2 regions of the Streptomyces sp. NBC_00726 genome follow, and region 1 is predicted to be linked to the other one. Evidence: riboswitches for the same ligand, from Rfam matches in the RefSeq annotation. Region 1 holds a riboswitch; the other holds the start of a gene.

Evidence for each region. A riboswitch is a leader RNA that binds a small molecule or an ion and turns the genes downstream of it on or off. The one in region 1 is predicted to bind ZMP and ZTP.
Region 2: linked by a shared signal. The riboswitch ahead of glyA (serine hydroxymethyltransferase) and the one ahead of OG338_RS01965 (phosphoribosylaminoimidazolecarboxamide formyltransferase) in region 1 are both predicted to bind ZMP and ZTP.

The regions. Positions count from the first base shown of each region.
Region 1 is NZ_CP108983.1:467,862-482,148, forward strand. Features, by position in the region: gene OG338_RS01935 (PIG-L family deacetylase) at 1-112, opposite strand, end outside; partial or broken gene OG338_RS01940 (alpha/beta hydrolase) at 229-339, shown strand; gene OG338_RS01945 (DUF6357 family protein) at 403-1,638, shown strand; gene OG338_RS01950 (FKBP-type peptidyl-prolyl cis-trans isomerase) at 1,653-2,057, opposite strand; gene OG338_RS01955 (transcriptional regulator) at 2,084-2,743, opposite strand; gene OG338_RS01960 (pyridoxal-phosphate dependent enzyme) at 2,740-3,921, opposite strand; ZMP/ZTP riboswitch at 4,092-4,182, shown strand; gene OG338_RS01965 (phosphoribosylaminoimidazolecarboxamide formyltransferase) at 4,189-5,367, shown strand; gene OG338_RS01970 (YjbQ family protein) at 5,374-5,796, opposite strand; gene OG338_RS01975 (NAD(P)-binding domain-containing protein) at 5,900-7,027, shown strand; gene mltG (endolytic transglycosylase MltG) at 7,043-7,903, opposite strand; gene OG338_RS01985 (ABC transporter ATP-binding protein) at 7,969-9,774, opposite strand; gene OG338_RS01990 (MarR family winged helix-turn-helix transcriptional regulator) at 9,920-10,363, shown strand; gene OG338_RS01995 (FAD-binding and (Fe-S)-binding domain-containing protein) at 10,422-13,355, shown strand; gene OG338_RS02000 (L,D-transpeptidase family protein) at 13,366-14,085, opposite strand.
Region 2 is NZ_CP108983.1:4,726,403-4,740,689, reverse strand. Features, by position in the region: gene OG338_RS21370 (hypothetical protein) at 1-81, shown strand, start outside; gene glyA (serine hydroxymethyltransferase) at 130-1,425, opposite strand; ZMP/ZTP riboswitch at 1,440-1,564, opposite strand; gene OG338_RS21360 (protease pro-enzyme activation domain-containing protein) at 1,790-3,700, shown strand; gene OG338_RS21355 (Ku protein) at 3,773-4,798, opposite strand; gene ligD (non-homologous end-joining DNA ligase) at 4,861-5,751, shown strand; gene OG338_RS21345 (PBS lyase) at 5,902-8,016, shown strand; gene OG338_RS21340 (zinc-ribbon domain-containing protein) at 8,013-8,327, shown strand; gene OG338_RS21335 (hypothetical protein) at 8,402-9,130, shown strand; gene OG338_RS21330 (ATP-binding protein) at 9,127-10,464, shown strand; gene OG338_RS21325 (FtsW/RodA/SpoVE family cell cycle protein) at 10,501-11,907, shown strand; gene OG338_RS21320 (penicillin-binding transpeptidase domain-containing protein) at 11,904-13,361, shown strand; gene OG338_RS21315 (amidase family protein) at 13,366-14,287, shown strand, end outside.

The DNA.
Region 1 (14,287 bases):
GCACCGTGCGGATGCCTTCCGCCGCGTAGCGGGCGAGCACACCCCCGGTCCCGGTGGCCTCGTCGTCGGGGTGGGCGTGCACTGCCATCAGGGTCAGCGGCCGGTCCGTCATCACACAATCCTCCAGCGGAAACGAGCATGCGGTACGGGGCGCGGCCGACGCCGCCCCCGGTCATGCAACCGCCCGGACCTGACCCGGTGTTCCCGGTGGGGCCGACCGGCCTGGCCGATTTCCGCTGTGTGGTGCCGACGCTGCCGCTGGGGGGACACCGCCGGCCGATGCGCCCCGGCGCGGACCTGTCGGTCGCGGGCGTGGCCCGGCTGGTCGCCGAGTTCCTCCCTTCCTGCTGGACGGCGGGGGTGCCTTCGCCCAGGGCCCGGACCGTGGGGAAGACTGAGGGCATGAGCGAGGTCGTTTTCACGCGTGGGAGTGGCTGGATTCCGAGCGTGGTCCGCGAGGGCGGGATGCTGAAGCTGACGCTCGGGGCCGGGGCGGATGCCAATCATGAGCCCCGGACGTTCACGTTCCCGGTCGGGGAGGAGCATCTCGCGGTGCTCCGGGCGGATCTGGGCCGGCACCTGCTGCTGTGGAGTGCGGTCCTGCCGCTGTGCGATGCCGCCGGGACGCGGGGCCCGCTCGATGAGGGCGCCGCCGTCGCCCTCCTGGACCCGGTCCTGCTCGCCGCGCCCGCCGACGTCGACGCGTACTTCCGGCGCATCCCCTGGGACAAGGGCCGCCTCATCGCCCACGGGGCCGGCATCGACCTGCTCGAACGGGGCCAGGTCTGTGCGGCGGTGCGCACCGCGACGGAGGCGTCCGACACGAAACGGGCCCAGGAGTACCAGGCACAGCGCCGTCGCGCCGAGCGCGGCACCGTACTCGGTGCGCTCGACGCGGCGGTGCTGAAATACACGGGGCAGTACGTGCACGGCGCGACGATCCCGAGGCGGCTGCCCGGCGCCGTCGACGCCGCGCTGCTGCCCGGGGTCATGCGGGTGATCGCCACGGCGGAACACGCGTGCGACGGTCTGCGGATCGACCGCGATCCGCGACGGGGCAGGCGCGGCACGGAAAAGCGGGGCTGGGAGCGGATGGCGGCGACGGTCGAGGCGGCCGTACGCCGGGCACACCCGGAACTCGCCGACGAAGCGGTGCGCACCGTGAGCTTCCTGATGTGCTCGGAGGCAGTCGACCGCGCCAGGAGCACGCCCCTGGAGGCTTACGAGGAAGCCGCGGGCGGCCACGCGGTTCTGTCGTTCACCGACGACAAGGGCGCCGAGAAGACGTGGCGCCCGGGCAGCCCCCGTACCGCCGCCGTCGAGTTCTGGGAGTTCGTCGAGGAGCGTGTCGCATCGGACAACGAGGTCTTCACCATCGAGGACGAGGAGCGGGGCGAGGGGGTCCAGGTCCACTTCTACGCGGACTCCGTCGCCCGGATCACGACCGTGCGCGCGGGCGGGGGCGGGGCCGATCCGGAGTACCGGGTCGAGTACGGCCTGGTCGACGGGATCAGCGGGTACCGGAGCCTGGTGAGCGCCTTCGTCCGGGGCGGCTGCGGCGCGCTCGACGGGCTGGGTACGTGGATCGCGGACCACGCCGAGTTCGAGCGCGCACGCCGGCGGCGGGGCGGCCGGTAGCCGGCGCGCCGGGGTCAGGCCGGTCCCGTCGAGCCGCCCGGGCCCACCACCGTAAGCAGGTCCACGACGAAGACCAGGGTCGAGTGCGGCGGGATGAAGGCGGAGGGTGACTGCTTGCCGTAGCCGAGGCGCGGGGGGACGATGATCTCGCGCCGGCCGCCGGCCCTCATGCCCCGCAGGCCCCGGTCCAGGCCCTTGATGGCCTTGCCGCCGCCTACGGCGAACTTGAACGGCCGGTCCTGCCCCCAGGAGGAGTCGAACTCCCTTCCGGACGCGAACGCGACGCCGACGTAGTGGATCTGCACCACCCGGCCGGGCAGCGCCTCCGGCCCCTCCCCCACCACCAGGTCCCGGGTCGTCAGCTCGGTGGGCGCGGCGCCCGCCGGCACCTGGACCTCGGGCTTGGCCGGTTCGCTCATCGTGGACCCCTCGTCTGTCGGCACGGCTACTTCGTGTAGTTGTAGACGGTCGCCCGCGAAACGCCCAACTGGCCGGCGATGAGCCGGGCGGAGCCGCGGGTCTCGAAGAACCCGTCGCGATGCAGCCGCCGGACCAGCTCGCGCTTCTGCTCGCGGTTGAGGCCGCGCGGTGTGCTGGAGCGTTCCGCCGCGAACGCGTCGATGGCCGCCCGGAGTTCGCGGCCGCCGCGGTCGCGCGGTGTCTCCAGGGTCTCGCCCTGATGCCGGACGTCGGTGGCGACGAGGTTGGCCAGGGTGAGGGCGAGCGGCGAGAGCGTGCTGACGTCCAGGTTGAGGCAGAGGGCCGCGACATAGTGCCCCCGCGCGTTCCTGATGCCGATCGATGTGCTCTTCGCGGGGCGCCCGTCCGGGAACCGGTTGCCGTAGTTCTGGACGACACCGGGGTAGTCGGGGTCCGCGATGCGGCGCAGGCCCAGTTCGGTGGCGGGGTCGCCGGCCTGCCGTCCGGACAGGTTGTTCTCGATCACGCGGATGGCGTGGTCGGGCCTCCGCAGATCGTGCAGGACGACCTCGCACAGGCCGGGGAACATGCGCCCGACGGCGACGGCGATGCGCTCGGCTTCGCGTACGAGGTGCTCGTCGTCCGGATCGCCAGTGGGGCCGGTGGGGCTGGTGGGGTCGGTCATCGTGTGCCGCCCGTTTCCCGGGCGTCGTCGTGGCCGCCGAAGACCGCGGCCATCCTCTCGGCGGACTTGAGCCCCGCGCCGGTGAGCACGACGACGGTCGTCTCGTCCGGGGCGATCTCACCGGACGCGATGAAGTGGTCGAGGGTCGCCGCGGCGACGCTGCTGGTCGGCTCGGCGTACAGGCCGCGGGCGCTCAGGGCGCGGACGGCGGCGTGGATCTCCGCCTCGGGTACGGCGTACGCGGCTCCGCCGGAGCGCCGGACGGCCTCCACCGCCTCGGGCAGCCGGACCGGGCGGGCGATGGACGCGCCCTCGGCGATCGTCGGCACCCGCGCGCCGCGCGAGCCCGGGTCGATGCCGTTGAACGTGTCGGCGATGGTCGCCCAGTGCTCGGGCTGCCCGACGAAGAGCCGCGGTCGCCGGCCGATCTGCCCGGCGTCGAGCAGTTCGCCGAACGCGAGGTCGCACCCGATGACATTGCTGCCGGCCCCGGCCACGAGGACCACGTTGTCGGGTGCGGTGAAGCCCAGGGACTCCCACATCTCGTACGCGACGGTCTTGGTGCCCTGGATGAACATGGGGTGCCAGTTGTGGCTGGCGTACGGAATCCGCTCCGACTGCCGGACCGCCTCCTCCGCGACCTCGTCCCGGCTGCCCGCCACGAGCTCGATCTCGGCCCCGTACGCCCGGGCCTGGAGGATCTTGGCCGCCGAGGTCGCGGCGGGGACGATGATCTTCGCACGGATCCCGGCAGCGGCGGCGTAGGCGGCCACCGCGGAACCCCCGTTCCCCGAGCTGTCCTCCAGCACACGGTCGGCCCCGTGCGCCACGAGGTGCGAGACCATCACCGATACGCCCCGGTCCTTGAAACTGGACGTCGGATTGAACCACTCCAGCTTGAAGTGAACCCGCCGCCCGCCCCAGTCGACCGGGATCATCGGCGTACAGCCCTCCCCCAGACTCACCCGGCGCCCGGCCGGAACGGGAAGAGCGGCCCGATAACGCCAGAGCGACCGCTCGGCGCCATCGATCTGCTCCGGCCGCAGCCCCGGCAGCGCACTGACAGCAAGGGGACCCCCGTCATCGCCCCGCCAGCGCGGATCACCCAGGGGGTAGCGCCCGCCGGACCGGTCGACGAGGACGGGGCCCGCGCCACCTGAAGGCTGTCCATCGATCATGAGTGCTCCCGGCTTCGCGTCGTCTGGCGTACGCCTCAGGTTAGACGCACAGTCCAGATATGAACACAGCGTCCAAGACATGCTTACGTGAGCCACCGCGACGGAGACACGTCCCACCCGTCTCACCGGCTGTCGTCCCATTGATCGACTCGTGCCTCCCCGGTACCTTTGCGGACGGCCGCGACTGGCGAAGGTGGACAACCACCGGGAAACGGCCGCCGTGCAGTGCACATGTGAACGCCGTCCGCCTGGGTGTTCCCGTCAACGATGTCCTTACGAGGGAGTCATGACGTGGAGCTTCGCTATGGGATCAATCCGCAGCAGCGTCTCGCCGAGGTGGCACCGACCCGGCCCGGGCAGTGGCCCGTACGGCTCCTGAACGGCGAGCCGTCCTACATCAACCTGCTGGACGCGCTGAACTCCTGGCGGCTCGTCAGTGAGGCGAGCACGGCTCTGGGCAGGCCGGCCGCGGCCTCGTTCAAGCACGTCTCACCGGCGGGCGCCGCCGTGAGCGGTCCGCTGGACGAGGCCGTCAGAGAGCTGTACCAGCTGGGCGACGCGCCGGTCGGCGCGCTCACGGGCGCCTACCTCCGCGCCCGTGACGCCGACCCCAAGTCCTCGTACGGAGACTTCGCCGCCGTCTCCCACCCCGTCGACGACGAACTGGCCGAGCTGCTGGGCCGGGTGATCTGCGACGGCGTCATCGCGCCCGGCTACGCGCCCGGCACGGTCGGGAAGCTGCGCGGGAAGAAGAACGGCCGCTTCCTGGTCCTGGAGGCCGACGGCGCCGCCGTACCGCCACAGCGGGAGACCCGCGAGGTGTCCGGGCTCCGCCTGACCCAGGACCGCGACCTGACCCCGCTCACCCGGGACCTGTTCACGCCCCGGTACGGGGAGATCACCCCCAAGGTGGCCGACGACCTGCTCCTGGGCCTCGCGGTGCTGCGCTACACCCAGTCAAACTCGGTCTGCTATCTGCGGGACGGGATGACCCTGGGCATCGGCGCCGGCCAGCAGTCCCGGGTGGACTGCACCAGGCTGGCAGGCGCGAAGGCGGACACCTGGTGGCTGCGTCGCCACCCGGCCGTCAGGGCGCTGGACTTCGCTCCCGGCGTGCGCCGCCAGGACCGGATCAACTGGCAGGTCCGGTTCGTCGAGGGCGATCTGACACCGGACGAGGAAGGCAGGCTGGCCCAGGTGCTCCGCACACCGGCGACCCCTCTGGCCGCGGAGGAGCGCGCGCGCTGGCTGGACACCCTGTCCGGGGTGTCCTTCGTCTCCGACGGCGCCCTGCCCTTCCGCGACAACGTCGACCACGCGCGGCGGCACGGCGTCACCGCCATCGCCGAGCCGGGCGGCTCCATCCGGTCCGACGACGTCGAGACGGCATGCCGCGAGCACGGCATCGCACTCGCGCACACCGGTCTGCGGCTCTTCCACCACTGATCCCGGTCAGCCCAGGAAGCTCAACCGCACCTGCCGCTCCGCGTTGTCGACATTCGTGTCGACCAGGCACACCGACTGCCACGTGCCCAGTTCCAGGCGGCCCGCGATGACCGGCAGGGTGGCGTGCGGGGGGACCAGGGCCGGGACCACGTGGTCGCGGCCGTGGCCGGGGTGGCCGTGGCGGTGTTGCCAGCGGTCGTCGGCCGGGAGCAGGGTGTGGAGGGCGGAGAGGAGGTCGTCGTCGCTGCCGGCGCCGGTCTCCAGGACTGCGATGCCGGCGGTGGCGTGCGGGACGAAGAGGTTGAGCAGGCCGTCGCGGCCGGAGGCCGACCGGGCGAGGAACTGTTCGCAGTCCGCCGTCAGGTCGGTGACGGTCTCCGTGGAGCCGGTCGTGAGGCGCAGGACCGTGGTGGTGAAGGCAGCAGGCATGGGTCCCATCCTGCCGTGGCGCCGGGCCGGAATCGTTGAGCGACCGGCGCGCGGGAAGTTCCGTGGGGCCGTCGTAGTTGGTAGAAGCGTGAACGATTTGGTGATGCGGTCGGTGGACGTCGTGGTGATAGGCGCCGGGCAGGCGGGGCTGTCCGCCGCCTATCACTTGCGGCGGAGCGGTCTGGAGCCGGACCGCGACTTCGTGGTCCTCGACCACGCACCGGAACCGGGCGGCGCCTGGCAGTTCCGGTGGCCTTCGCTGACGTACGGCAAGGTGCACGGCATGCACGCGCTGCCGGGGATGGAGCTGACCGGTGCGGACGAGGAGCGGCCCTCGTCCGAGGTCATCGGGGACTACTTCGACCGGTACGAGCGCGCCTTCGGGCTGCGCGTGCACCGGCCGGTCGACGTCTCCGCCGTGCGCGAGGGCGACGGCGGCCGGCTGCTGGTCGAGACCTCCGAGGGTGCGTACGCGACGCGCGCGCTGATCAACGCGACCGGGACCTGGGACCGGCCCTTCTGGCCGCGCTACCCGGGGCAGGAGACGTTCCGGGGGCGGCAGCTGCACACGGCGGGCTATCCGGGCCCGGCCGAGTTCGCCGGACAGCGGGTGGTCGTCGTGGGCGGGGGTGCCTCCGGTACGCAGCATCTGATGGAGATCGCCGAGGTGGCGGCGGAGACGCACTGGGTGACGCGCCGGCCGCCGGTCTTCCGGGAAGGGCCCTTCGGGGCTGACCAGGGGCGGGCCGCCGTCGCCATGGTGGAGGAGCGGGTGCGGCGCGGGCTGCCGCCGCAGAGCGTGGTGAGCGTGACCGGGCTGCCCGTCAACGACGCCGTCCGGCGCGCCCGCGAGTCCGGGGTGCTGGACCGGCTCCCCATGTTCGACCGGATCACGCCCACCGGTGTCGCCTGGGACGACGGCCGCCGCGTCGAGGCCGACGTCATCCTCTGGGCCACCGGCTTCCGCGCGGCCATCGACCATCTCGCCCCGCTGCGGCTGCGGGAGCGCGGCGGCGGCATCCGGGTCGAGGGGACCAGGGCCGTACGCGACCCGCGCGTCCACCTCGTCGGCTACGGTCCCTCCGCCAGCACGATCGGTGCGAATCGCGCGGGGCGCGCCGCCGTGCGGGAGATCACGGCGCTGCTGCGGGACGGGGTGCGGGCGATGCCGGGGGCGTCTGCGGAGCCCGCGGGACCTGCGGAGCCCGTAGAGGTGCCGGCCTTCGCCTGAAGGGCGCCCGCCCCCTCACCCCCCGCCCCGCTTCCGGTTGAACTCCGCCACGTTCCGCTGCTGTTCCGCGTAGTCGTCCGTGAAGCGGGTGTCGCCCGGGGCCACCGTCACGAAGTACAGCCAGGGGCCCGGGGTGGGGGTGATCGCGGCGGTCGTCGCCTGTTCGCCCGGGTTGCCGATGGGCGTGGGCGGGAGGCCCTTGTGGGCGTAGCTGTTGTAGGGGCTGTCGAGCCTGGTGTCGCCCGTGGTGGTGTCCAGGGTGCTGCGGTTCAACGCGTAGTTGAGGGTGGAGTCCATCTGGAGCGGCATGCCCCGGTCCAGGCGGTTATGGATGACGCGGGCGACCTTGCCCATGTCCGTCTCGGTGTCCGCCTCGGCCTGGACGATGCTGGCGATGGTCACCGTCTGGTACACGGTCACGTCGTTGCGGCGGGCGCCCGCCGTGATGTGGTCGGCACCGAAGTGCCGGTCCGCCGTGTCGGTCATATAGCGCAGCAGGCTCTTCGGGGTGGTCGCGGAGGTGACCGGGTACGTCGCCGGGTACAGATAGCCCTCGGGGTTCCCCTTCGCCGCGGCGGGGAGCGGCAGGTCCGCCGTCGGCGCGGCCGAGGCGGTCGTGCCGGCGGGTACGCCGAGCGCCTGGTCGACGGCCTCATAGACCTGGGTGGCCCGGCGACCCTCGGGGATGACCAGTGTGCGGGCCGTCTCCTCGGTCTTCGTCTCCCGGGTGAGCAGCGGGACGAGGACCGCCGCTGCCGCGGCGAGGACGAGCAGGGCACCGGTGAACAGCGTCAGGCGGCCTCGCCTGGTCAGGCGCGGGCGGCGACGGCGGGGCGGGGTGACCGGGGGCGGAAAATCCGGGGGCTCGTGCGCCATGCGGGCACGCTAACCCGCTCCGGTCCCGGGCCCGGGGACGCCATGCCCGGCGGCACGCCTCCCGGTCAGCCCGCCACCGGGGCCATCTCCGTGTCCCGGCGGACCAGGGCCGCGTACCGTCCGTCGAGCCGGAGCAGTTCTTCGTGGGTGCCGCGCTCCGCCGTTCGGCCGCCGTCGAGGACGACGATCTGGTCGGCGTCGCGGACGGTGGAGAGCCGGTGGGCGATGGTGATCGTGGTGCGTCCGGCGGAGAGTGCGTCGATGGCCTCCTGCACGGCGAATTCGGTACGGGTATCGAGCGCGCTGGTCGCCTCGTCCAGGATCAGCACCGGCGGGTCGCGCAGGATGGTCCGCGCGATGGCGAGGCGCTGCTTCTCACCGCCGGAGAAGCGGTAGCCGCGCTCCCCCACAAGGGTGTCGTAGCCGTCGGGGAGCGAGGCGATGTGGTCGTGGATCTGCGCGGCGCGGGCGGCCGCCTCGATCTCCTCGTCGGTGGCGTCCGGCTTCGCGAAGCGCAGGTTCTCGGCGACCGAGGCGTGGAAGAGGTACGTCTCCTGCGAGACGACGCCGACCGCACGGGCGAGGGTGTCGAAGTCGAGGTCCCGCACATCGACCCCGTCGAGGGTGACGCGGCCGCCGGTCACGTCGTACAGCCGGGGCACCAGGTAGCTGAGGGTGGACTTGCCGGACCCCGTGGGGCCGACGACGGCCAGTGCGGCTCCGGCGGGCACGGTGACATCGACGCCGCTGAGGGTCGGGCCGCTCTTCTCGTCGTAGCTGAAGTCGACGTTCTCGAAGCGGACCTCGCCGCGCACCTTCTCCAGGCGCACCGGGTTCTCCGGCTCCGTGATGTCCACGGTGAGGTCGAGGTATTCGAAGATCCGCTGGAAGAGCGCGAGGGACGTCTGCATCTGCACCCCGGTGGAGAGCAGGCTCACTGCGGGGCGGAACAGGCCCTGCTGGAGCGAGACGAAGGCGACCAGGGTGCCGATCGAGACGGCGGGCCCGCCGGACTGGAGGGCCATGCCTGCGGCCCAGTAGATGACGGCCGGCATGGCGGCCATGACGATGCCGATGGTGGACATCCGCCACCGTCCGGCCATGCTGGCGCGCACTTCGAGGTCGACCAGCCGCTCGGACTCCTCGGCGAAGCCTCGGGTCAGCGAGTCGGAGCGGCCCATCGTGCGGCCGAGCAGGATGCCGCTGACGGACAGCGACTCGGTGACGGTGGCGGCCATGGCGGCCATCTGCTTCTGGCGCTGGGTGGTGATCTTCTTGCGCTCGCGGCCGACCCGGCGGCTGATCCAGACGAAGACGGGCAGCAGGAGCAGCGAGACGACGGTGAGCCGCCAGTCGAGCGCGAGCATGGCGACGACGGTGGCGATGACCGCGGTGAGGTTGGAGACGAGGGAGGTCGCCGTCGAGGTGACGGTGGCCTGCATGCCCCCGATGTCGTTGGCGATCCGGGACTGGACCTCACCCGTGCGGGTCCGGGTGAAGAAGGCGAGCGGCATCCGCTGGAGCTGGGTGTAGACGGCGGTGCGCAGATCGTGCATGACGCGCTGGCCGACGGTGGTGGAGATGAGGGTCTGAAGCACGCCGAAGACGCTGTTCATCACGGCGGTGAGGATCATGCCGAGGGCAAGCAGCGTGAGCAGCCCGGTCCGGCCCTGCGGGAGGGCGGTGTCCAGGATCTCGCGCAGCAGGAACGGCGAGGCGACCGACACCAGCGACGAGGCGCCGACGAGCAGGCCGACCACCGCGAGGCGGCCGCGGTACGGGCGGAAGAGGCGGAGGATGCGGCGCAGCTCGGCGGGCGGCTGCGCGGCGTCCTTGGGCGGGGGTGTCCACGTGGGTTCGTCGGGTTTCATGAGCTCCTTCGTCGGGCGTGCGGCAATGAGACGGGCGGGGCCGCCCGGGCGCGGGGATTCGCGACCGTGACAGTCGAGCCGAATGAGAGCATAGCTCATTGTTACCCCTACTCACAATGAACCAGGTCCTGATATCGTTCTTCCCATGGACTCCCCCGACCCCGACGGCATGCTCGCCGAACAGCTGCTGCGGCTGACGCGCAGGCTTCAGCGCATCCAGGGCCGCCAGCTGGAGCCGATCGGCATCACACCGGCGCAGTTCCGGCTGCTGCGCACCGTCGCCCATTACGACGGACCGCCCCGGATGGCGGATCTCGCGCAGCGCCTCGACGTGGTCCCCCGTGCCGTGACCACGCTGGTCGACGCCCTGGAGGCGAGCGGCAGGGTGCGCCGGGTCCCCGATCCGGACAGCCGTAGGGTGGTCCGGATCGAGATCACGGACCAGGGCGTCGCCACACTCCGCTCGCTGCGCGACGCGCGCCGGGCGGCCGCAGAGGAGATCCTGGCTCCATTGACCGCCGACCAGCGCGAGGTGCTCGGCGGCCTGCTGACCGCCCTGGTCAACGGAATGCCGGAGCGTCGCTGCTGACCGTTCACGGGGCGCGGAACCGAGCCGCCGGACCGACGAACCGCCGAGGAGAACCACCATGCCGCTGCTGGAGCCGGACCCCGACACGCTGCGCCCCACGGCGGTGCGCCCGCCCTTCCACGACCGTGTCCCCGACGCGCGGGCGCAGGGCACCCCGGAGACGCTGCGCACCGAGCTGACCGCGCTGCTCGGCGCGGAAAAGGTGCTCTGGAAGGTCTCCGACCTGGTGAAGTACGCCTCGGACGCCAGCCCGTACCGCTTCGTGCCCCAGGTGGTCGTCGTCCCGGAGGACCTGGACGACATCTCGGCGATCCTGTCGTACGCGCACGGCAAGGGCCGCAACGTGGTCTTCCGTGCCGCCGGCACCAGCCTCAACGGCCAGGCCCAGGGCGAGGACATCCTGGTCGACGTCCGGCGGAACTGGGCGGGCGTCGAGGTCCTGGACGACGGCGCCCGCGCCCGTATCCGCCCGGGCACGACGGTCGTCCGGGCCAACGCCGCCCTCGCCCGGTACGGCAGGCTGCTGGGCCCGGACCCGGCCAGCGCCATCGCGTGCACGATCGGCGGGGTCGTCGCCAACAACGCCTCGGGGATGACCGCGGGCACCACCCGCAATTCGTACCGGACCGTCTCCTCGCTCACCTTCGTGCTGCCGAGCGGCACCGTCGTGGACACCGCCGACCCGGCGGCCGACGAGGATCTGGCCCGGGCCGAGCCGCGCCTGTGCGAAGGGCTGCTGGCGCTGAAGGCGGAGATCGGGGCGGACCCGGCGCTCACCGCCCGTATCCGCGCCAAGTACGAGATCAAGAACACCAACGGCTACCGGCTGGACGCGTTCCTGGACGGCTCGACCCCGGTGCAGATCCTGCGCGGCCTCATGGTCGGCTCCGAGGGGACGTTCGGCTTCATCTCCGAGGTCGTCTTCGACACCCTGCCGCTGGACCGCCGGATCTCCACGGCGCTGCTGTTCTTCCCCTCGCTGACCGCAGCGGCCGCCGCCGTCCCGCTGTTCAACGAGGCGGGGGCCATCGCGGTCGAGCTGATGGACGGCAACACCCTGCGCGCCTCGGTCAGCGTGCGGGGGGTCCCCGCCGACTGGGCCGGGCTGCCGAAGGAGACCACCGCGCTGCTGGTGGAGTTCCGGGCCCCGGACGAGCCGGGCCAAGAGGCTTACGAGCGGGCTGCGGCCGATGTGGTGCGCGGCCTTGAGCTGGTCCGGCCCGTCACCTCGGTGACCAACGAGTTCACCCGGGACGCCCGCACCATCTCCGGCTACTGGAAGGCCCGCAAGGCGTTCGTCACCGCGGTCGGCGGCTCCCGCCCCTCGGGTACGACACTGATCACCGAGGACTTCGCGGTCCCGCCGTCGCGGCTGGCCGACGCCTGCGAGGCGCTGCTCGCGCTCCAGGCCGAGCACGGCTTCGACGCCGCCGTCGCCGGTCACGCCGCCCACGGCAACCTGCACTTCCTGCTGGCGTTCGACGCGGCCCGGCCGTCCGACGTCGACCGGTACGCCGCCTTCATGGCGGACTTCTGCAAGCTGACGGTCGAGCGGTTCGACGGATCACTCAAGGCGGAGCACGCGACGGGCCGCAACATCGCCCCCTTCCTCGAACTGGAATGGGGCCCGCGGGCCACCGAACTGATGTGGCGTACGAAGCAGGTCATCGACCCCGACGGGGTGCTGGCGCCGCGGATCGTCCTCGACCGCGACCCGAAGGCCCATCTGCGCGGGCTGAAGACCATCCCGAAGGTCGAGGCCATCGCCGACCCCTGCATCGAGTGCGGCTTCTGCGAACCGACCTGCCCCAGCCACGACCTGACGACCTCACCACGCCAGCGGATCGTGCTGCGCCGCGAGATGATGCGCCAGCCCGACGGTTCGCCCGTCGAGACGGGCCTGGTCGACGCCTACGGCTACGACGCCGTGGACACCTGCGCCGGCGACTCCACCTGCAAGCTGGCCTGCCCCGTCGGCATCGACACGGGCGCCATGATGAAGAACTTCCGCCACCAGCGGCACTCCCCGCGCGAGGAGCGAATCGCCGCGCTCGCCGCCCGCCACTTCCGTACGGCGGAGACGGCGGCGCGGCTCGCGGTCGCCGCGGCGAGCCGGATCGACGACCGGCTGCTGCAAGGCGTCACCCGGCTCGCCCGCCGGGCGGTCAGCCCCGATCTGGTCCCCGAGTGGCTTCCGGAGATCCCCGGCGCCGCATCCCGCAAGCTGCCGCGCACCTCCAGGACCGGGGCGAGCGCCGTCTACTACCCGGCCTGTGTCAACCGCATCTTCGGCAGCCCGGACAGCCATCGCGGCCCGTCGCTGCCGCAGGCCATGGTCGCCGTGTCGGCCCGGGCGGGAAAACCCGTCTGGATCCCGGACGACGTCAACGGCACCTGCTGCGCCACCATCTGGCACTCCAAGGGCTACGACTCCGGCAACGCCGTGATGGCCAACCGGATCGTGGAAGCGGCCTGGGGCTGGACGGCCGGGGGAAAGCTGCCGCTGGTGGTCGACGCCTCCTCGTGCACGCTGGGCATCGCCCATGAGGTGGTCCCGTATCTCACCGAGGACAACCGGGCGCTGCACCGCGAGCTGACCGTGGTCGACTCCCTGGTCTGGGCGGCGGACGAGCTGCTGCCGGAGCTGACGGTGCTGCGGAAGGCCCGTTCGGCCGTGCTGCACCCGACCTGTTCCATGGAGCATCTGGACGATGTGGACCGGCTCCGCGCGGTCGCCGACGCCTGCGCGGACGAGGCCGTGGTCCCCGACGACGCCGCGTGCTGCGGTTTCGCGGGCGACCGCGGGATGCTGCACCAGGAGCTGACGGCGTCCGCGACCGCCAAGGAGGCCACCGCGGTGCGGTCCCGGGATTACGAGGCGTATCTCTCGGCCAACCGGATGTGCGAGATCGGCATGGACCGGGCGACGGGCCGCTCGTACCACTCCGCCCTGATGGAGCTGGAGTGGGCGACCCGCCCGGGTCCCGCCTGAGCGGTGCGCGTCAGGCGCGGAGGCCGGCCCGGTCGCCCATGACGATGACCGGGTGCTGCTTGGGGTCCAGGGTGCGCAGCAGCTGCTCCATGGCCTCCTTGGACACGCTCACGCATGCCGAGGTGCCGCTGCCGTGGTCCATGTGCAGCCAGATGCTGCCGCCCTTGGTCTGGCCCTGCGGGCGCGTCGGGTCGTTGGGCGGGGTGCCCTTGACCCGGTTGTAGTCGATGGCGATGACGTAGTCGAAGTCGTGCCAGTGCGACTTGGCCCAGTAGTGCGGGGCCTGGATCGAGGCGGTCTGCGTGTACGGGAGGCGGGCGCCCGGGTCGGGCAGGACACCGGCCGCGTCGCTGAGGGTGTAGACGCCGACGGGGCTGCGGTTGTCGTTCTCGTGGTGGTCGGGCGTCCAGCCCTTCTTGCCGTTGTGGCCCTTCCAGGAGGCGGCCTTGTCCCAGGTGGAGCCGGACTTGGTGTAGAGCACGACGGTGGAGTCCGCCGAGTCCTTGCCCTGGCCGTAGACGGCGACGACCTGGCGGGATTCGGCCGGGATCTGCGACTGGAGCCGGTCACCCACATCGGGGATGCGCTTCAGATCCTTGACGGGCGCCTTCGTGCTGCTCTTCCCGGCGGCCGGCCGCTCGGTGGCGGCGCCCTTCTTCGAGTCCCCTCCGTCACCGCAGGACGTCAGGGTCGTGAGCAGGACACCACAGGCGGCCGCCGAGGCCACCATCCGAACCGCACCGGCTATACGCATCCGTCCATGCTCGCACCTGGCGATGTACGCCGTTGTCCACCCCGGGCGGCCCCGGCGAAAGCGTGCCGAATCTTTACCCGCACCCCATAAAACCGTTTGCCGCGATCCCGGTGACAGGCGAGGCTTGCGCGGTCCGGTTCCCCGTCTGCGCATCCCGCAGGCGACTCGGCGCTGCCCC
Region 2 (14,287 bases), 4.3 Mb from region 1:
CCGTACGTGCACCTCGGCATGATGCGCGCCGATGCCGTGGCCGCGATCACGGAAGCCATCGGCGTCCCCGCGGACGCCTGAGCCCCGCGCCGGACACCTCCGGCGCGGGGCACTGTCGCACGCGGCGGCTCACCCCACCGGCAGGCCCGGGGCCGGATACGCGTCCATCAGGTCCTTCACCTCGGCGCGGACCTTCCCGATCGTGTCCTCGTCACCCGTGATCACGCGGTCGATCCAGTCCGCGATCCTGGCCATCTCCGAGACGGGAATGCCCCGGGACGTGAGCGCCGGGGTGCCGAGGCGGATGCCCGAGGGGTCGAACGGCTTGCGCGGGTCGTACGGCACCGCGTTGTAGTTGGCGACGATGCCCGCCCGGTCCAGGGCCTTGGCCGCCGGCTTGCCCGGGACGCCCTTGGCCGTGAGGTCCACCAGCAGCAGGTGGTTGTCCGTGCCGCCCGAGACCAGGTCGTAGCCCCGGGCCGCCAACTCCTCGCCCAGCGCGCGGGCGTTGGCCACCACCGCGTGGGCGTAGGAGCAGAAGGCAGGCGTGGCCGCCTCGCTCAGGGCTACGCCGATGGCCGCCGTGGTCTGATTGTGCGGGCCGCCCTGGAGGCCGGGGAAGACGGCGCGGTCCAGGGCGCGGGCGTGCTCGGCGCGGCTGAGGAGCATCGCGCCGCGCGGGCCGCGCAGGGTCTTGTGGGTGGTGGTGGAGACGACGTCCACGTGCGGCGCGGGCGAGGGGTGGGCGCCGCCCGCGACCAGGCCCGCGATGTGCGCGATGTCGGCGACCAGGACCGCGCCCACCTCGCGGGCGATCTCCGCGAAGCCCGCGAAGTCGATCGTGCGGGGCACGGCGGTGCCGCCGCAGAAGATGAGCTTGGGCCGCTCGGCGAGGGCCAGGTCGCGGACCTCGTCCAGGTCTACGCGGCCGGTGTCGCGGCGTACGCCGTACTGGACGCCGTTGAACCAGGTGCCGGTGGCGGAGACGCCCCAGCCGTGCGTGAGGTGGCCGCCCATGGGCAGGGCCATGCCGAGCACGGTGTCGCCGGGCTTGAGGAAGGCCAGGTAGACGGCGAGGTTGGCGGGTGAGCCGGAGTACGGCTGGACGTTGGCGTGGTCCATGCCGAAGAGGGCGCGGGCGCGCTCGGCGGTCAGGGTCTCGACCTGGTCGATGACCTGCTGGCCCTCGTAGTAGCGCTTGCCGGGGTAGCCCTCGGAGTATTTGTTCTGGAGCACCGTGCCGGACGCTTCGAGCACGGCGGCGGAGACGTAGTTCTCGCTGGGGATCAGGCGCAGGGTGTCCGCCTGAAGCCGCTCCTCGGCTGCCACCAGGGCGGCGAGTTCCGGATCAGCGGCCAGCAGGGCGGGGTGGCGGGGCTGTGCGGGTACGGACGCGGTCACGGGTTCCTCCCGGGTCGGTCGCATGGCTGCGGCGTGGACCCGGATGCCCAGGCGGACGGCTCTCCGGCATGACGCCCCCGGGCACGCCCGGGGTGTGCCGCTCCCTCGTGGTCGATTCCACTGAGCACCCCGTGAGGGATGCGCGCCAGTCGCGGCCCTCCGCACCTTACCGGGCGGCCGGGCCGGGCGCCCGGCGGTAAGTGAACCGGCCCGGTTCCCACGGCACTTGGTCGAGTCTTGGGTAACGCATGCCCCCTGCATGAAGCGTTCCTCGCAAGAGTGGCGCATTACATGTGCACTTCATTCGGCACATGCTCCGTACGCGAGACCCATATCGCAGGGGGTTGTTTTGATATTCAGCCGCGCAGGACGACGCGCCGGGCTGAGCATGGCAGTGACACTGCCGCTGCTCGCCGGGGCGCTCGCCCTCGGGATGCCCGACGCCAGTGCCGATGCCGGGCACGGGGGCCGGAACGCGTTGCAGGGCACCAAACCGGCCTGGGCCACCGCCTCGGCCGACCAGGGGGCCGCGTCCGACAGCACGAAGGTGGCCGTCCGGGTGCACCTGGCGGGCCGGGACGCGAAGGGGCTGGCCGCCTACGCCGCGGCCGTGTCGGACCCGGACTCGTCCTCGTACGGGAAGTTCCTGAGCCCCGCGCGGGCGCGGGCCCGGTTCGGGGCGAGCCGGGAGCAGATCGAGCAGGTCTCCCAGTGGCTGGAGGACGGCGGGCTGACGGTCACCGGGGCGAACGAGCACTACGTCTCGGCCACCGGTGATGTGGCCGCCGCCGAGAAGGTGTTCTCCACCCAGCTGCGTAACTACCGCAAGGGCGGGCGTACTTACCGGGCCCCGGCCGCCACCGCCTCGGTGCCCGCCGCGCTCGGTGACGCCGTGCTCGCCGTGTCCGGGCTGGACAACGCCCCGCACACCGCCCGCCACGACGACGTGCTGCCGCCGCCGGACGCGGTGTTCCGCAACTCCGGCCCGTTCTCCTCGTACTTCGGGTCGAAGACGGCCTCCTCGCTGCCGAAGGCGTACGGGTCGAAGGCGCCGTACGCCGTCAAGGGCTACACCGGCAAGCAGCTGCGCGCCGCGTACGGGGCCGGGAGCTACACCGGCAAGGGGGTGACCGTCGCCATCACCGACGCGTATGCCTCGCCGACCATCGCGAAGGACGCCGCAGAGTACGCGAAGCGCCACGGCGACGCGCCGTACAAGCGGGGGCAGTTGAGCCAGGTGCTGCCGGACGACTACACGAAGACCGACGAGTGCGGGGCCTCCGGCTGGTACGGCGAGGAGACCCTGGACGTCGAGGCCGTGCACGCGGTCGCGCCCGCCGCCGACATCGTGTACGTGGGCGGCGCCTCCTGCTACGACGACGACCTGCTGGACTCGCTGAACAAGGTGGTCGACCACCGCCTCGCGGACATCGTCTCCAACTCCTGGGGCGATGTGGAGGCCAACCAGACCCCGGACCTGGCGCTCGCCTACGACCAGGTGTTCAAGATGGGCGCGGTCGAGGGCATCGGCTTCTACTTCTCCTCCGGCGACGCGGGCGACAACGTCGCGTCGACCGGCACCAAGCAGATCGACGTGCCGTCCAACTCGGCCTGGGTGACCTCGGTCGGCGGCACCGCGCTCTCGGTCGGCAAGCACGACAAGTACCTCTGGGAGACCGGCTGGGGCACGCTGAACGCCCCGCTGGCGGCGGACGGCCGCAGCTGGGACGGATTCCCCGGCGGGTACACCTCCGGCGCGGGCGGCGGCACCAGCTCCACCGTGAAGCAGCCGTTCTACCAGCGCGGGATCGTGCCCGACTCGCTGGCGCGGGCGAACGGGAAGACCCGGATGCGCACGGCCCCGGACATCGCGGCCGTCGCGGACCCGAACACCGGCTTCCTGGTCGGGCAGACCCAGACCCTGCCCGACGGTTCGCTGGGCTACGACGAATACCGCATCGGCGGCACCTCGCTGGCGGCCCCGGTCATCGCGGGCATCCAGGCGCTGGCGCAGCAGGCCCGGCACGGGCGGCCGATCGGTTTCGCCAACCCGGCGATCTACGCCCGGTACCACTCGAAGGCGTACCACGACGTGACCGACCACCCGCTGGGCGCACACCGTGACCTGGCGGTCGTCCGGGTCGACTACGTCAACGGCTTCGACGCGGCGGACGGTCTGCGGACCACCGTGCGCAGCCTGGGCAAGGACGCCTCGCTGGCGGCCGTGCGCGGCTACGACGACGTGACGGGCGTCGGCACCCCGGCCGCCGGTTATGTGAACTCCTACCGCCGGCGCTGACCGCCCGGCGCTGGGACGAGGCGTGGGGCCGCCACCGATCCTGGTGGCGGCCCCACGTTCATTCGCAGAGGCTCAGGCCGAGGCGCGTTTGCGGGACGCCGTGCTCTTCGAGCCCGTCTTCTTCGCCGTCGTCTTCTTGGCGGCCGTCTTCTTCGCGGTGCTCCTGGTGGCCGTCTTCTTGGCCGCCTGCTTGCCCGTGCCGCTCGCCGTGGACTTCTTGCCGCCGCCGGTCTTCGGGGCGGAGGCGGACTTCTTGGCGGCGCCGGACGACTTGCGGTCGGCCAGGGACGTGACGTCCGCCACGGAGTCCTCCTCCTCGCCCCGGGCCTCCTTCGCCGCCTTGACGCTGCTCTCCAGGGCCGCGAGCAGATCGATGACCTTGCCGCCGCCCTTCGCGCCCGGCTCGGCCGGCTCCGGCGCCTCGCCCGACGCCTTCGCGGCGATCAGCTCCTCGACCGCCTCCCGGTAGTCGTCGTGCAGCGAGTCCATGTCGACCTCGCCGAGGGTGTCCATCAGGGCGTCCGCGAGGTCCAGCTCCGCGTCCCGGACGGTCACGTCGGACTCCGGGGCGACGCCCTCGGGGGCCCGGATCTCGTCCGGCCAGAGCAGCCCGTGCATGGCGATCACATCGTCCACGACCCGGAGCATGCCGAGCCGCTCGCGCCCGCGCAGGGCGTACTTGGCGAGGGCCACCTTCCGGCTCCGCTTCAGGGCCTCGCGCAGCAGGGTGTACGGCTTCGCCGCCGGGACCCCGTTGGCCGAGAGGTAGTAGGCCGCGTCCATCTGGAGCGGGTCGATCGCGTCGGCCGGGACGAAGGCCACGATCTCGATGGTCTTCGCGGTGGGCAGCGGCAGCCGGCTCAGATCCTCGTCGGTGATCGGGATCATGGTGCCGTCGGCGTCCTCGTACGCCTTGCCGATCTCGGCGGGCGTCACCTCCTCCCCGTCCAGCTCGCACACCTTGCGGTAGCGGATGCGGCCGCCGTCCTCGACGTGGACCTGCCGGAACGAGATCGAGTGGTTCTCGGTGGCGTTGACCAGCTTGATCGGGATGCTGACCAGCCCGAAGGAGATGGCGCCGTTCCAGATGGATCTCACCGGTTCACCCCTTGCATCCGCTTATACGAAGAAAGCAGCGTTTCGCGTGTGATTCTTATCGTATGACGCCGATCACCGAGGTGGAGGGGCGACGGCTGTCCCTGAGCAATCTGGACAAGGTGCTGTATCCGGCCACCGGCACCACGAAGGGCGAGGTGCTGCACTATTACGCGGCCACGGCGGCCGGGGCGCTGCTCGCGCATCTGCGGGACCGGCCGGTGTCCTTCCTGCGCTATCCGGACGGGCCGGAGGGCCAGCTGTTCTTCACCAAGAACCCGCCGCCCGGTACTCCGTCCTGGGTACGCCGGGCCCCGGTGCCGCACCACGGGAGCGAGCCGTCCGAGCAGGTGGTCGTGGCGGATCTGGCCTCGCTGATGTGGGCGGCCAACCTGGTGGTGGAGTTCCACACCCCGCAGTGGCGGGCCGGAACCCCCGCGGTGGCCGACCGGCTGGTGTTCGACCTGGACCCGGGGCCGCCCGCCACGGTGGTCGAGTGCTGCCGGGTCGCGCTGTGGCTGCGGGAGCGGCTGGCCGAGGACGGCCTGACGGCGTACGGGAAGACCTCGGGCGCCAAGGGCCTGCATCTGCTGGTCCCGATCGTCCCCACGGACTCGGCGGCGGTGTCGGCGTACGCGAAGGGCCTCGCCGTCCGCGCCGAGAAGGAGCTCGCGAACCTGGCGGTGCACCGGATGCGGAAGGCGCTGCGGCCGGGCAAGGTCTTCGTCGACTTCAGCCAGAACGCCGCCGCGAAGACCACCGCCACGCCCTACACCCTGCGGGCCCGCGCCGAGCCGGCCATCTCGGCGCCGGTCACCTGGGCGGAGATCGAGGGCTGCCGCTCCCCCGGCGATCTGGTGTTCCTGGCGGACGGCATGGCGGCGCGGCTGGCCCGGCACGGCGATCTGCTGGCCCCGCTCTGCGATCCGGACGCGGGACGGCCGCTTCCGGTCTGACCGCGCGCACCCGCCCCGCCCATACCGTAAGCACGCGATTCTTGTCATGCTCCAGGGCAAATGCGTGCCGGAGATGGTCGGATCGTCCGAGCGGTGGTGCACACTCTGCGGCAGACACTGCGTGTGTGACGTCGGCGGGGAGGCGATGGCGTGTTCGCGGGGATCGAAGAGGTCGACTGGGCCTCGATGAGACATGCCTACGGGCCGGCGGACGATGTGCCGGCGCTGTTACGGGGGCTGGCCTCCGCCGATCCGGCGGAGCGGGAACGGGCGCTGGACGGGATGTACGGGGCGGTGCACCACCAGGGTGACGTCTATCCGTGCACGCTGGCCTGCATCCCCTTCCTCTTCGAGCTGGTCGCCGATCCGTGGGTGCCGGACCGGGGCGACATAGTCGAGTTGCTGACCAGCATCGGCGGCATCGACCTGGGCTCGGACGACGAGGAGGAGATCGGCGAGGACGAGGCGGAGTGCGCCGCGAACTACGCGATGGCGGCGGCGGCCGTCTCCGCCGGGGCCGGGGTCTTCTTCGCGCTGCTGGCCGACGAGGACCAGGGCGTACGGCTGAGCGCCCCGCTCGCGCTGGCCGCCCTGCACGACGAGCCGGCCAGGGTGCTGGCCCTGCTGCGGGCGCGGCTGGCGGCGGAGCGGGACGAGGAGGTGCGGCTCGCCCTGGTCGAGGCGGCGGGGCGGCTCGCCCTGCGCCACCGGCCGCTGGCCGGCCCGGTCGCCGAATGGCTCGGCCGGCTCGCCGGCGACGCCGGCCCGCCGGGGCTGCGGCTCGCGGCCCTGGCCCAGCTGGCGCGCTGCGCCCCGTGCTCGCTGCCGGCCGATGTGGTGCCCGTGGTGACGGGCCTGCTGCGGCAGCTGCGCACCGCGTCCGCGGGGCCCGGCGGCACCCGGGCGCGCCCCGTGGAGCCGCCGGATCAGGGCGCCGAGGCGGTCCCGCTGACCCTGCGGGGGCAGGTGCGGGCGCTGTCCGCCGAGGAGGCGGCGGGGCGGGCCGCGCCCTGGACGGCCGATCTGCTGCGCACCCTGCACGCCGGGCTGAACGACCGGGTCGCCGAGCGGACCGCGCTCCTGGCCGACCAGTTGCGCAGCCCCGACCCCTGGGAGCGGGTGGACGCCGTCCGCATGAGCGACCGGCTGATCGGCGGCCGGCGGGGCTCGTACGCGGAGCTGGTGCGGCTGGTGGGCGAGCAGCTGGCCGCGCCCGAACCGAGGCTCGCCGAGTCCGCCGCGCAGCTGCTGGAGGGGCTGTCCGGGCTGGCCGCCCCGGCGGCCGACGCGCTGGCGGAACGGGTCGCGGCGGACCCCGGGGCCTGGGTACGGACCTGGCCGGACGGGCGGACCCGGCTGGGCAGCGCGGCGACGGCCCTGGCCCGGCTGGGCGACCCGCGCGCCCTGCCCGCCCTGACGGCGGCCCTCCGCCATCCCCTGGTGCCAGCCGAGGTGGCGTCCGGGGTCGCCCGCCTGGGCGACGCGGCCCTGCCGCTGGCCGGTGCGCTGCGGCAGCGGCTGGGCGACGCGGTGCTGGACGAGCGGGCGTACGAGCGGGTGGGCCCGCTGCTCGGCGCGCTCACCGCGCTCCGGGCGGGCGGGGCGGCCCCGGAGGTGCTGCGGGTGCTGCGCGGGGCCCCGGACTTCGGGGGCGAGCGGGTGCGTACGGCGGCGCTGCGGGCCCTCGCCGCCTTCGGGCCCGCCGCCGGCTGCGCCGTACCGGAGCTGCGGGCCCTGCTGCGGCGGACCGGCACGGTGGAGGCTGCGGAGGCGGCCGGGGCGCTGTGGGCGGTGGAGGGGGACGCCGACGCGGTGCTGCCCGCGCTGATCGCGGGGCTGGGCACCTGGGACGGGGAGGCGCGGCGGGCGGCGGCGGGCGCGGTGGGGCGCCTGGGCTGGCGGGCGGCGGCGGGCGCGCCCCGGCTGCGGGAGCTGCTGTACGACGGGAACGTGTGGCTGCGGGTGGACGCGGCGATCGCGCTGTGGGAGGTTTCCGGTCGTGCCGAGGACTCCGTCCCGGTGCTGCTGGCCGCCTGGGGGCAGAACCACCGGGTCCGGGTCCGGGTGGCGGAATGCCTGGCGCGGATGGGACCCGCCGGTGCAGGGTCGGACGCGGCACGTGTGCTGCGCGCCGAACTCACCTCCGTACGCCGTCACAACGCGCCGGAGGGCGACTGCGGCAGCCACGACACGTACACCGACGAAAAGCTGCTGGCGTTCTGCCGGCGGGCGCTCCCGGGGAACACGGGGAAGGAAACGACATGATCATTTTCGGCACGCGAGGCTATCTGTACCAGCTGGCGATCCTCACGCTGGTCTGCGGCTGGTGCGGGAATCCGGCGGCGCACACGCTGCGCAAGCGGGTCACGAAGTTCACGCTGTTCTTCGTGCCGCTGTTCCCGATCTCGACCTCGTACGCCACGCAGTGCACGTTCTGCGGCGGCGAGCAGCGGATACCGAAGGAGCAGGCCGAGCAGCTGCTGGCCCAGCAGGTGGCCTCGCAGGGCGGCAATCCGTACGGCCAGGCGCCGCAGCAGGGGTACGCGCCGGGCGCCTCGGGGCCGAACCGGCACTAAATACACATTAGAGACTTCCTTCCGCATAGGGTCGGCGGGGTCGGCCCGTCCGGCCGCCGGGAACGGAGGAAGTCATGCGTCTGCGGCTGCCCGCCCTGGCGACCCTGGGCGTCGTGCTGCTGGCCGGCTGCGGCACCGGCGGGGAGCTGCGGAGCGCCGGCCGGGCGGCGCCCGCGGACGGCCCGGTGCGGCTGTGGCCGACGCTCCCGCCGGCGTCCGCGGCCCCCTACGACTACGGCGAGGGCGAGACCGCGCGCATCCCCGGCATCCGGGTCACCGGCGGCGATGTGCGCGGGCTCGACCCGGTGGCGGTGGTGCGGGCGGGCCTGAAGGTGCCGCCCGAGCGGGCCGGCGGGGGCGGTGAGCTGCCGGCCCGGACCGTGCGGCTGGTCGAAGCCTGCGAGTCCGTGCCCCGGACCTGCCCGGTGCTGCCGCCGTACTTCCGGGACCTCACGGGCGACGGGCGGGACGAGATGGTCCTCGCGGTCCGGATGCCGGGCCGTCAGCTGTCCGTACGGGTCTACATGCCGGAGTCCGGCGGGCTGACCCGGATCATGTCCACGTCGGACGCGGTCATCAGCGTCCAGCTGGCCGGGCGCGACCTGATCATGCGGGCGCCGTCGGCGATCACCGGGTACGAATACCGCACGGCCTGGTCCTGGGACGGGCGGCAGCGCGCGATGCTGCCGGCGCAGGACGAGATCCTGCGCACCCGGGACGGTGGGCGGCGCACTCCGGTGCCACGGCCCTCCGCGCCGCGCACGCCCCGGCCCACGGCCTCCGTGCCGGCGGAGCGCCGGTGAGCCGCCTGGTGGACGCGCCTCGGCGGCGGTCGCGGTCACGGCTGCGGCTGCGGTCACGGCTGCGGCTTCCGGCCTGGACGGCGACGCTGACCTGGAAGGCGGCCGTCTTCATCACCGTGATGTGCTGCGTGCTCGCCGCGCTCCTCGGTGTCCTGGTGCACACCGCGGTCACCCGCCAGACCGTCGGCCACGCCCGCGAGAAGTCCCTCGCCCGGCTGGCCGAGGTGTCGCGCGCCTACGAGGCGGGCGAGGCGCTGCCGCCGCGTTCCGGGGTCGATCCGCCGGGGCTGCCGGGGCCGTTGCGGGCGCTGGCGGCGGGCGGGCGGCGCGGGACGATGGTCGGCCGGCTGCGGGGGCGGCCCGCGATGTGGGCGGCGGCCCCGGCGGACGGCGGGCACGCGCTGGCGGCCTGGACCGACTACAGCCAGAGCGCCCGCACCATCAACGGCCTGGACGGGGCGATCATCGGCTCCTCGGTGCTGGCGATCGGCGCCACGCTGCTGGCCGGCGCCTTCGCGGTCACCCGGGTCACCCGGCGGCTGCACCAGACCGCGCGGGTGGCCCGGCGGATCGGGGCGGGTGACCTGGACGCCCGGGTCGGCGACCCGCGCACCGCGGACCCGTCGCGGCGGCAGGACGAGGTCGCCGTCGTCGCTGGGGCGCTGGACACCATGGCATCGACGCTCCAGCGCAAGCTCCAGGCGGAGCAGCGGTTCACTGCGGACGTGGCGCACGAGCTGCGGACCCCGCTGACCGGTCTGTCGGCCGCCGCCGAGCTGCTGCCGCCGGGCCGCCCGTCCGAGCTGGTGCGGGACCGGGCCCGGGCGCTGCGCGCGCTGACCGAGGACCTGCTGGAGATCTCCCGCCTGGACGCCCGCACCGAGCACGTGGACCTGGCCGTCCACGAACTGCCCCCGCTCGCCGCCCGGGTGGCGCGGGGCACCGACACCCGGGTCGAGGTCACCGGGGAGCCGGTGCGCGTCGAGACGGACCGGCGGCGCCTGGAACGCGTCCTGGGCAACCTGATCAGCAACGCCCACCGGCACGGCGGGCCGCCCGTGGTGCTCACCGTCGACGGGCCCGTGGTGACCGTGCGGGACCACGGCGACGGCTTCCCGGACTACCTGACGGCGGACGGCCCGCAGCGCTTCCGCACCGAGGGCGGCGGCAAGGGGCACGGCCTCGGGCTGACCATCGCGGCCGGCCAGGCCGAGGTGATGGGTGCGGCGCTCACCTTCGGGAACGCGCCGGACGGCGGCGCGGTGGCCCGGCTGACGCTGCCCCGGTACCTGGGCCCGGAGGGCGGGCAGCCGCCCGTACGCGCCGCGACATAGCCGACATACCACCCGGGTCTTGCTACGTTGCGGGGCATGACCGCATCCACGGCGGACGCACCCCCGCCCGAGCTGCGCCTGCCCCGGCGGCGCGGCGTGGAACTCTCGCTCCTCATCGGGGCCGTCCTGATCTCCGTCTACGGCTACGCCGCGGTCGGGCTCGCCCACGACGACGCGGTGCCGCCCGATGTCGCGGGGTACGGCGGCGGGCTCGGGCTGCTGGCGCTGCTCGCGCATCTCGCGGTACGGCTCCGCGCCCCGTACGCCGATCCGCTGCTGCTGCCCATCGCCGTCCTGCTCAACGGGATCGGCCTGGTGCTGATCTACCGGCTCGATCTGGAGACCTCGGGCGACCGGGCGGCGACGACCCAGCTGATCTGGTCCACGATCGGCGTCGCGTTCTTCATCGCGGTCGTGGTGTTCCTGCGCGACCACCGGATGCTCCAGCGGTACGCGTATGTGTCGGTGGCCGCCGCGCTGGTCCTGATGATCGTGCCGATCTTCTTCCCGGCGGTGAACGGGGCGAAGATCTGGATCCGGGCCGGCGGTTTCTCCTTCCAGCCCGGCGAGTTCGCCAAGATCCTGCTCGCGGTGTTCTTCGCCGCCTACCTCGCGGCGAACAGCAACGCGCTCGCGTACACCGGCCGCAAGGTCTGGAGGTTCCAGCTGCCGACCGGACGGGTGCTCGGCCCGATCGTGGCGATCTGGCTGCTCAGCGTCGGCGTGCTGGTCCTGGAACGCGATCTGGGCACCTCGCTGCTGTTCTTCGGCCTGTTCGTGATCCTGCTGTACGTGGCGACCGGGCGCCGGGGCTGGATCGCGGTGGGGCTGCTGCTCGCGGCGGTCGGCGCGTTCGTCGTCGGCTCGTTCGAACCGCATGTGCACAGCAGGGTGCAGGACTGGCTCGATCCGTTCGCCTCGATCGACGCCGGGCGCGGTCCCGGCCAGCTGGCCCAGTCGCTGTTCGCCTTCGCGGCCGGCGGGATGCTCGGTACGGGGCTGGGGCTCGGGCACTCCGTCCTGATCGGGTTCGCCGCCAAGTCGGACTTCATCCTGGCGACGGCCGGCGAGGAGCTGGGGTACGCCGGGCTGACCGCGCTCTTCCTGCTGTACGCGCTGCTGGTGGCGCGGGGTTTCCGGGCGGGGCTCGCGCTGCGCGACGCGTTCGGGCGGCTGCTCTCGATCGGCCTCGCCTCGATCCTGGCGCTCCAGGTCTTCGTGATCGCGGGCGGGGTGACGGGGCTGATCCCGCTGACCGGGATGGCGATGCCGTTCCTGGCGCAGGGCGGTTCGTCCGTGGTCACCAACTGGATCATCGTGGCGCTGCTGATCCGGGTCAGCGATCTCGCCCGCAGGCCGGCGCCGGACGAGGTGGAGCCCGGCGTGGTGGCGTCGGTCCCGGCGGGCCCCCCGGAGCCGCCGGCCGCGGAGGACGAGCGGTGATCCGCTACATCCGGCACGCCGCCGCGTTCTGTCTGCTGCTGCTCGTGGCGCTGCTGGCCAACGCCGCCCGGGTCCAGGTCTTCGAGGCCGACGCACTGGACGACAACCCGGCCAACCGGCGTAACACCATCGCCCGTTACGACCAGCCGCGCGGCAACATCCTGGTCGACGGACGGCCCGTCACCGGCTCCAAGGACACCGGCGAGCAGCTGGCGTACGAGCGGACCTACCGCTATGGGCCGCTGTACGCGCCGGTGACCGGATACGCCTCGCAGACGTACGGCACCACCCTCATCGAGAACGCCGAGGACGGCATCCTCGCCGGCACCGACCCGCTGCTCGCCCCGCTCCCCCTGTGGGGCGAGGTGAGCCGGACGCAGCAGCCGGGCGGGGACGTCGTGACCACGGTCCGGGACGCGATGCAGCGTGCCGCGTACGAGGGTCTCGGCAACCGGCGGGGCGCGGTCGCCGCCGTCGAACCGTCGACCGGGCGCATCCTGGCCCTGGTCTCCACGCCCTCGTACGACCCCGGGCGGCTGTCCGGGACCGGCGCGGCCGTCACGGGCGCCTGGCGGGAGCTGAACGACGCGGAGAGCCGGCCCATGCTCGACCGGGCGATCCGGCAGACCTATCCGCCGGGCTCCACGTTCAAGATCGTGACGGCGGCGGCCGCGCTGGACGCGGAGGTCGTCACCGATCCGGACGAGGAGACCGACACCCCGTCCCCGTATGTCCTGCCGGGCACCTCGACCGTGCTGCCCAACGAGTCGCGCGGCTGCGAGAAGGCGTCCCTCGCGGACGCGATCCGGGTCTCCTGCAACACCGTGATGGCGCACCTGGGGGTGCGGGTCGGGCTGGACGGGATGGTGGCGGCGGCCGAGCGGTTCGGCTTCAACGACACCGGGCTGAAGATCCCGTCCGGGGTGGCGAAGAGCAACTTCGACACGGAGATGAGCGACGACCAGCTGGCGCAGTCCTCGATCGGCCAGTTCGACACCACCGCGACCCCGCTCCAGATGGCGATGGTCGCGGCGGCCGTCGCCAACGGCGGGGAGCTGATGTACCCGCACCTGGTGGAGCGGACGACCAAGCACGACGGGGCCACGGTCCGCACCACGGGGTCGAAGTCGTACCACCGGGCGATGAACCCGATGACGGCGACGCGGCTGCGGCAGATGATGGTCGACGTCGTCCAGGACGGTACGGGCTCGAACGCGGCGATCGACGGGGCGACGGTCGGCGGCAAGACCGGCACCGCCCAGCACGGCGTCGACAACTCCGACCTGCCGTACGCCTGGTTCATCTCCTGGGCGCAGGCGGACGGCGCGGCCCGCCCGGCGGTCGCGGTCGCCGTCGTCGTGGAGGACGCCGAGGCCGACCGCGTCGACATCAGCGGCGGCGGCAGCGCGGCCCCGATCGCCCGTGCCGTGATGGAGGCGGCTTTGGAAGACTGAACGCATGACCGCTTCCGGGGACATACGCGGCGAACTGCGCGAGGTGCTGGCCTCGATCGACCGCGAGGACCCGGCCCTGTGCGCCTTCCTCGACGTCTGGCCCGAGGACGCGCTCGCCCGGCTGCCCGCCGCGTCCCGGCTCCCGCTGTCCGGTCTCCCCTTCGCGGTGAAGGGCCCCACCGGCCTCCGTTCGTACGCGGCGCGCCGGCTGATCGCGGCGGGCGGCGTCCCGGTCGGCTCGACCTCCGTGCCCGGCCCGGGAACGTACTGGCAGACGTGGGGCCTCGGCCGGCACGGCCGAACGGCCAACCCCTGGCGCCCGGACCGGACTCCGGGCGGTTCCTCGGCGGGCTCGGCGGCGGCGGTCGCGGCGGGGCTGGTGCCGCTGGCGACGGGGAGTGACGGGGCGGGGTCGGTGCGCATTCCGGCCGCCTGGTGCGGGGTGTTCGGCCTGAAGACGACGAACGGCCTGCTGCCCTCGCCGGACCGGTCGGGGCTCGCGTCGGCCGGAGTGCTGGCGGCCTCGGCGGCGGAGGCGGGGACGTATCTGCGCTGTGTCCTGGACGGGTACGCGCGTGTTTCGCCGGTGCTGCCGCTGTCCGCCGCCTACAGCCCGGACCTGGGCTTCGCGGAGACCGAGCCGGAGGTGGCGGCGGTGGTGCGGGGCGCGGTGCGGCAGCTGGAGGCGGCCGGGGCCGTGCGGCTCGTCGGGGGCGGCTGCGATCTGCTGGACCCGGCGGCGGCGTGGTTCGCGGTGCGAGGCGGGGGCGTACGGGCCTCGGAGGCGGCGGTGCGGGACGGGAACGTACGGCCGCCGGAGGCGGAGGTGCGGGCGGAGAACGATCGCCGGCTGGACGCCTTCTTCGCCCGGACGCCGCTGCTGCTGACCCCGGTCACGCCCAACCGCCCGCATGGCCACGAGGGCC